Regions from separate parts of the Massilia sp. Soil_C_3 genome, predicted to be linked through region 1. Evidence: predicted binding sites of a transcription regulator. Region 1 holds the regulator's gene; the other holds the start of a gene.

Region 1 (3,405 bases):
TGCACGGCATTGGCGAGAAACAGGTAATAGACGATATTGCCGGTGAGGCTGAGCCCGATCAAGGTGCGCCAGGCCGGCCAGCCGAGGTGGCGGCGCAACCGTCCCCAGGCAGGGTAGATGAGGATGGCGGCGACCAGGCCATAGGCCAGGTAGCGTCCGGCCGAGAGCTGGATCGGCAGGAATTCGGGCGCCAGTTCCGGGGCCAGGAAGACCAGGCCCCAGAGTGCGCCGGCGGCGATCCCGGCGCCGATGCCGAGCAGGGTGGAGCGGGACAGTCCGCCCGCGCCAGTAGCTGTGTACATGATGAGAATCTCCTTTGAGTGGAGATTCTCTGGCCTGGACCTGCCCCTGGTCTTGGCCGGGACTACTGCGGTTTTGGCGACTTCTCCTGACCCGCACGCCGATAGGCGGCGGGCGTGGTGTCGAACACGCGGCGCATCGCCCGCGTCAGGCTGGCCTGGTCCGAGAAGCCGCAGGCCAGGGCGATGTCGGCCACGCTGCGCGCGCTGTGGGTCAACAGGCCGCGTGCGCAATCCAGGCGGCAGCCCAGCAGCCAGGCATGTGGGGTGCTGTCCATCTCTTCGCGAAACAGCGCGTGCAGGCGGCTGACGCTCAGGTTGGCGGCGCGCGCCATCGATTCGGTGCTCCAGGCCAGGCCGGGCGCGGCCTCGATGCGCGCCAGCAGGGCCGCCAGGCGCGAGGTGGCGCGCGGCGCGTCCAGGCTCAGGGTGTCGAGCAGCAGCGGCACCCAGCCGTGCACCAGCGATCGGGCCGGCGCGGATTCACGGGCCATCAGTCCCATGAACTCGACCAGCTTGCGCGCCGCAGGGCCGAGCGTGACGAAGGGCCGCTCGAGCAGGCGCTGCCAGGGACCGTCGCCGAAGGCGGCGCCGTCGACGTCGACGATCAGGGAATCATTCGCGCCCGGGCTCGACTGCGCATGCCAGGCGCCGGGCGCCACCAGCGCGCCATGCAGGGGATCGAGGCGGCCGCGCCGCTCTTCGATGTCGAGCACGACTTCGCCGTGCACCGGCAGCACCAGCTGGGCGAAGTCGTGGCGGTCGCCCCAGTGCACGCGGTCGTAGCTGCGCAGGTGCAGGTCGCACGACGGCAGCGGCGTCATGCTGTCAGGCCATCGGGCTGCACACGTCGGTGCCGGCCGCCAGCGCCTTCAGCTTGACCGGATCGAGCAGGGTGACTTCGCGCTTGTCGACCTCGAGCCAGCCCTGCTTTTTAAAGCGCGACAGCAGGCGGCTGATGCTTTCGATCGTCAGGCCCAGGTAGTTGCCGATGTCTTCGCGCGACATGCGCAGCTGGAAGCGGTTGGCCGAATAGCCTCGGGTGGCATAGCGCGCCGACAGGTTGACCAGGAACACGGCGAAGCGCTGCTCGGCGCGCATATTGCCGAGCAGGAGCATGACGTTCTGCTCGCGCGTGATTTCCTGGCTCATGATGCGGTGGAAGTGGCGCAGCAGGGTCGGCACTTCGCCGAACAGGTCTTCCAGGCGCGCGAACGGGATCTCGCACACCTCGGAATCTTCCAGCGCCACCGCGTCGCAATGGTGGGTGCCACTGATCGCATCCATGCCCAGCAGCTCGCCGGCCATCTGGAAGCCAGTGATCTGGGCTTCACCGGCGGCATTCACCTGATAGGTCTTGAAGTGGCCGAAGCGCACCGCGTACAGGTTGCGGAACGATTCGCCGACGCTGTACAGGCGCTCGTCGCGCTCCAGGCGGCGACGGCGGCCGATGATCTTGTCCAGGCGGTCGATGTCGGCGTCTTCGAGGCCCATCGGCAGGCACAGCTGGTGCATGCTGCACTGGGCGCAGGATTTGAGGGCGTGGATATTGAGTGGCGGCTCGGCTTGCCGGGACAGGGTCTGGCTCATGAGGGATGGTCGCTTGGTTCGGTACACCGCGATTATAGACGTGTTGAAGCGTCAATCTCGACAAACACATGCCATTTATTTGCAATTGAGAAACAACTCCGTTGCGTTCCGTTGCGTTCCGGTCGTTCGGCGCCCCTGCTCACCCATACCGGGTTCATTTAGCCTTAAACGCAACTGTGCGCACTCAATATCAATCGAGGCCTACACTGCCATATAAATTGAACAACTGGAGTGATCCCCAGTGTCATCAACTACTGAGACCGTGTCCGATCGCAGCGCCTTTGCCACCGCAATCGCGCGCCCGGACCTGCCGCCGGGCGGCGAAGACCAGGCCAGGGCGGATCTGTATGCCTTGCTCTCCCGCCTGCTGCTGGCCGCGCCCGACGCGGCGCTGCTCGATGCGCTCGCATCCAGCGATCCCATCCTGGCTGAGGGCGGCGACCCGGCGCTCGAACGCGCCTGGGATCAACTGACCGTGGCGTCCGGCGTGATGGACCCCCGGCTCGTCCACGATGAATTCAGCGCGCTGTTCGTCAGCGTCGGCACCCCGCCGGTCGACCCGTATGGCTCGCGCTACCTGGCCGGCTACATGAACGACACGCCGCTGGCGCACCTGCGCGAAGACCTGGCCCGGCTTGGCCTGGCGCGCATACAGGGGCGGGGCGAGTTCGAAGACCACCTCGGCGCGCTGTGCGAGACCATGCGCGTGCTGGTGGCCGGCGCGCCCGGCATCCGGCGCCAGCCGCTGGACGTGCAGCGCCGCTTCTTCGAGGCCCACATCGGCTCCTGGTGCATGCGCGCGCTGGACGACATCGCCAATGCCGACGACGCCAACTATTACCGCCTGGTCGCCCGCTTCGCACAGGCGTTCCTGGCAATCGAGGCGGAAAGCTTTGGAGTAGGAGAGGACACCGATGAACAAGCATGATCCACGAGTCCAGCAGGATCCCGGCCAGGACCGGCCCGACCCGGCGCGGCGCGGCTTCCTGAAAGCCGCCCCGCTGGGCGCGCTGGTGGTGGCCGCTGCCGCCGCCCCGGCGACCGCGGCGCCACAGGCCGCCCCGGCCGCGCCCGACCCCAAGGTCAAGCGCGGCTACCACGAGACGGATCACATCCGCCGCTATTACGAGACCGCCGCCTACTGGTAGGCAAGCAGAGGAATCGATATGTCACTGGTCAAGTCCACGCGCGACAGCGCGTTGAAACGGCGCCGCTTCCTGGTCGGGGCTGGCGTTGCCGCCGGCGCCGGCGCCCTGGCGCGCCACCTGCCGTTGAACGTGATCGAACCGGCCCAGGCCGACCCGGTACCCGATACCCCGGTGCCGACCGTGGTCAAGCGCACCGTCTGCAGCCACTGCTCGGTCGGCTGCTCGGTCGATGCGGTCGTCGCCAACGGCGTCTGGGTGCGGCAAGAGGCCGCCTTCGATTCGCCGATCAATATGGGCGCCCACTGCGCCAAGGGCGCGTCGGTGCGCGAGCACGCCTTCGGCGAGCACCGCCTGCGCTATCCGATGAA
Region 2 (3,405 bases), on a different contig from region 1:
TCGGAGCTCACCGACACGCTGGCTGGAATACGGAGCAGGTCGCACACTTCTTTCAGGTTGGACCAGAGGCGACCCTGGCGCTGCCGTCCCGCTTCCATCGGGGAATGCAGGGTAGGCTGGGTAACGTTGCGTTGATCTGACGGTGGCTGGGACTGCATGCTCATCTCCGGTAAGGGAACTCAGGTTTCACGCGATCCCGGCGGCACGGCAGTGCGGTAGCGCGTCTGCCATGCCATGGTTTTATATGGCTGACGCCGTGACTTGGATCGCAAGCAAGTCGAAACGCTGAATTCAGTATGCCAACACGAGTCCGGCACGAATATCAGCGTTGCCTGAATATGTAGGTAGGACAGATGGTGCGGTCGTAGGAATACTCCTACCACCAAGAACGCTGCACGAATGGCGGAAGGTGGCAGAACGGAAACAGACGGGGTGTGACGCGGTGGCGGAGCCAGCCGGGGATATGGGGCATGCGCCGCACGAAAACCACGCGCGGCGGTCAAAGAAAATCAGCGTGTCACGCCTTTAGTGGCGACAACAGGCGGTGTGCGACGGCATATTGCACCATCTCGGACAGCGAGCTCATGCCCATTTTCTGCATGATGCGGGTCTTGTGGGTGCTGACGGTTTTTACCGACAGGTGCAGGCCGTTGGCGATCTCGGTGATCGACTTGCCGCTCACCAAAAGCGAAAATACCTCGAATTCGCGGTCTGACAACTGCTTGTGCAACAATTGTTCGCTTGGCGCCATGATGTTCAGCGCCAATTGTTCGGCTACTTCGGTACTGATGTAGGGACGCCCAGAGGCGACCTTGCGGATCGCTCCCACCAGCTGCGTGCCCGCGCTTTCCTTGGTGAGATAGCCCTGGGCGCCGGCCCGGATCGCGCGCACCGCGTACTGCTCTTCCTCGTGCATGGTGAGGATCAGGATGGCCAGCTTGGGCGCCTCGCTGCGCACCTGCCGGATCAGGTCGACGCCGCTGCGGCCGGGCATGGACAGGTCGAGCAGCAGCAGGTCGAAGCCGCCATGGCGTACCAGCGACAATACTTCGAAGCCATTGGTGGCTTCGCCCACGATGTCGACTTCCTCGGCGCCGTCCAGGATGCGCTTGAGGCCCTCGCGCATGATCGTGTGGTCATCGGCGATGACGATTCTTACCATTATCGATTCCCTTGAACCTGAAGCGGTTTCCTACCCTGGATCAGCGAAAAAACTATTGTAGCCGTAAATACACGGGCGCGGGGTGGCGGGGTCAAGAAGCCGCCGGTTCGGCGATCAGGCGGTGCACCAGCACCGGCTTGGTCGTGTGCGACAACACCTTGTTGGTGACGCTGCCCAGCAGTAGCTGGTTCCAGCCGCTGCGGCCGTGCGAGCCCATGAAGATCAGGTCGCAACCTTCCTGCTCGGCGACATCGACGATCTTGAGCGCCGCCGAATCGGAAAACGCCGTCATGCACTGGCAGTGGAGGAGAGCGCTGGCGCAGGAGCGGGTGATCTTGCCCATGTATTCCTCGCCCATGCGCCGCATCTGGGCGATGTATTCCTCTTCGCTCGGGTAGGCGGGCGGGATGATCTCGACGTACACGGGATACTGGTACTCGGGGGCGACGAACAGGGCCAGCACCTCGGCGCCCATCTGTTGCGCAAATTTGACGCCGGCGCAGGCGGTGTGCTGCGACACGGCCGAACCGTCGGTGGTGATCAGGATCTTGCGGTACATGGTTGGTTCCTCCTACTTGGCCACGCACATTCAGACGACACAGTGCAGGATGGCGATTTCTGAGACGCAAACAGTTGAGTTCCATCAAATGAACGCAAGCTGCCGCGATGCGACACTAAACCTGGAAAACTGACCTGCGATTACAAAATACAACACCGACCTTATTAAAAGCATCAGGAACACCCGGTTTTAATTGTCGCGGAATTAAGTTTCCTTGTCCATTTTGTTGCATTGCCTTCTCTGAGATTTACCTACGGCAACCACGCTGCTACACTCGCTTCAATTACTCCACCGAAACTTAACCGGCCTAACCGGCCCGGTGGACGCAGCAGAACCCCCGGATTGCAGAGCTGATTGCTCATTTATACATTATGGAGAAGCAGGGATTATGACCGACGCCGCTGACGATTTCGACGCACTATTCGAGGAAGTGGCGGCGCAGCGCACCAGCGCACCGCCCGGCCCCTCCGCAGCGACCGAGCCGGCCCCGGCCGCCGCCAGCAACGACGAGGACGACCTGGAATCCTTGTTCGACCAGGTATCGGCCACCGCCGCCCCGGCCGTCGCCGCCGTGGCTGCCACCGCTGTCGTCGCCACTGTCGCGCCGGCGGCGCCCGCAGCCGCACCGGCCGAGGATAGCCACGAAGGCGGCATGTTCGAACGCCTGGGCGGCATCGTCCGCCTGCTGCACGACTCGCTGCGCGAACTGGGTTACGACAAGGCGCTGACCGAGGCGTCGTCGCAGATCGTCGACGCCCAGGACCGCCTGGAATACGTCGCCACCCTGACCGAACAGGCCGCCAACAAGGTGCTCAACACCCTGGACGAGGGCATGCCGGCGCAAGACCAGCTGCAAAAGCAGGCCAAGGACATGGAAACCCGCTGGGCCGACCTGTTCGAAGGCAGGATGAGCCTGGACGAGTTCAAGGCCCTGGCTGGCGATTCGCGCCAGTTCGCGGCGCGCGTCAATGAAGCGACCGAAGCCGAGCGCGCACGCCTGCTCGAGATCATGATGGCCCAGGACTTCCAGGACATCACCGGTCAGCTGATCAAGAAGGTCGTCAAGATCACGCAGACCGTCGAGAGCGAGCTGGCCCAGCTGCTGCGCGACAACGCGCCTCCTGATGTCAAGGAAAAGCTGGCCAAGAAAGAACAGGAGCAGCCTGCGCCCGTGCAACTGATGCAGGGCCCATCGGTGCCGGATGCGGCGCTGAACCAGGACAATGTTGACGATCTACTTGCCGATCTGGGATTCTAATGGACGATATGCTGAAGGATTTCGTCGTCGAGGCGATGGATCTGGCGGTAAACGTAGAAGAGCACCTGCTGCGCCTCGAACGCGACCCCGAGAATAAGGAAACGCTGAACGCGGTGTTCCGGTCGTTCCACACGATCAAGGGCGGCGCCGGCTTCATGGGCCTGCCCGCGCTGGTGGCGGCCTGCCACCTGACCGAGAACCTGTTCGACGCGCTGCGCACCGGCGCCGCGCCGGTGACGCCGCTCGCGATCGAAGCGGCGCTGCAGGCTTCGGGCTTCGTGGCCGACCAGCTCGGTGACCTGAACAACGGCACGCCGCCGGAAGGCCTGGCGCAGATGCCGGGCGACCTCGAGCGCATCCTGATGGACGCGATCGAAGGCAAGGACAATGCGCCGGCGCCTGCCGCCGCCGCGCCGGTCGCTCCCG

What was found. Region 1 encodes FNR, which switches genes on or off when oxygen is low (the NO sensors DNR and NnrR bind a similar motif). Its sites were predicted from a motif close to TTGATNNNNATCAA; they were not measured.
Region 2: the regulator FNR is predicted to act here: its motif matches at 1,796-1,809, upstream of AC3A6F_RS25060 (universal stress protein).

What each region holds. Positions count from the first base shown of each region.
Region 1 is NZ_JBDGJG010000008.1:300,914-304,318, reverse strand. Features, by position in the region: gene AC3A6F_RS18505 (DMT family transporter) at 1-302, opposite strand, end outside; gene AC3A6F_RS18500 (AraC family transcriptional regulator) at 365-1,123, opposite strand; gene fnr (fumarate/nitrate reduction transcriptional regulator Fnr) at 1,128-1,889, opposite strand; gene AC3A6F_RS18490 (TorD/DmsD family molecular chaperone) at 2,131-2,817, shown strand; gene AC3A6F_RS18485 (formate dehydrogenase) at 2,804-3,037, shown strand; gene AC3A6F_RS18480 (formate dehydrogenase subunit alpha) at 3,056-3,405, shown strand, end outside.
Region 2 is NZ_JBDGJG010000016.1:37,880-41,284, reverse strand. Features, by position in the region: gene AC3A6F_RS25070 (Crp/Fnr family transcriptional regulator) at 1-98, opposite strand, end outside; gene AC3A6F_RS25065 (response regulator) at 518-1,162, opposite strand; gene AC3A6F_RS25060 (universal stress protein) at 1,254-1,721, opposite strand; gene AC3A6F_RS25055 (protein phosphatase CheZ) at 2,110-2,979, shown strand; gene AC3A6F_RS25050 (chemotaxis protein CheA) at 2,979-3,405, shown strand, end outside.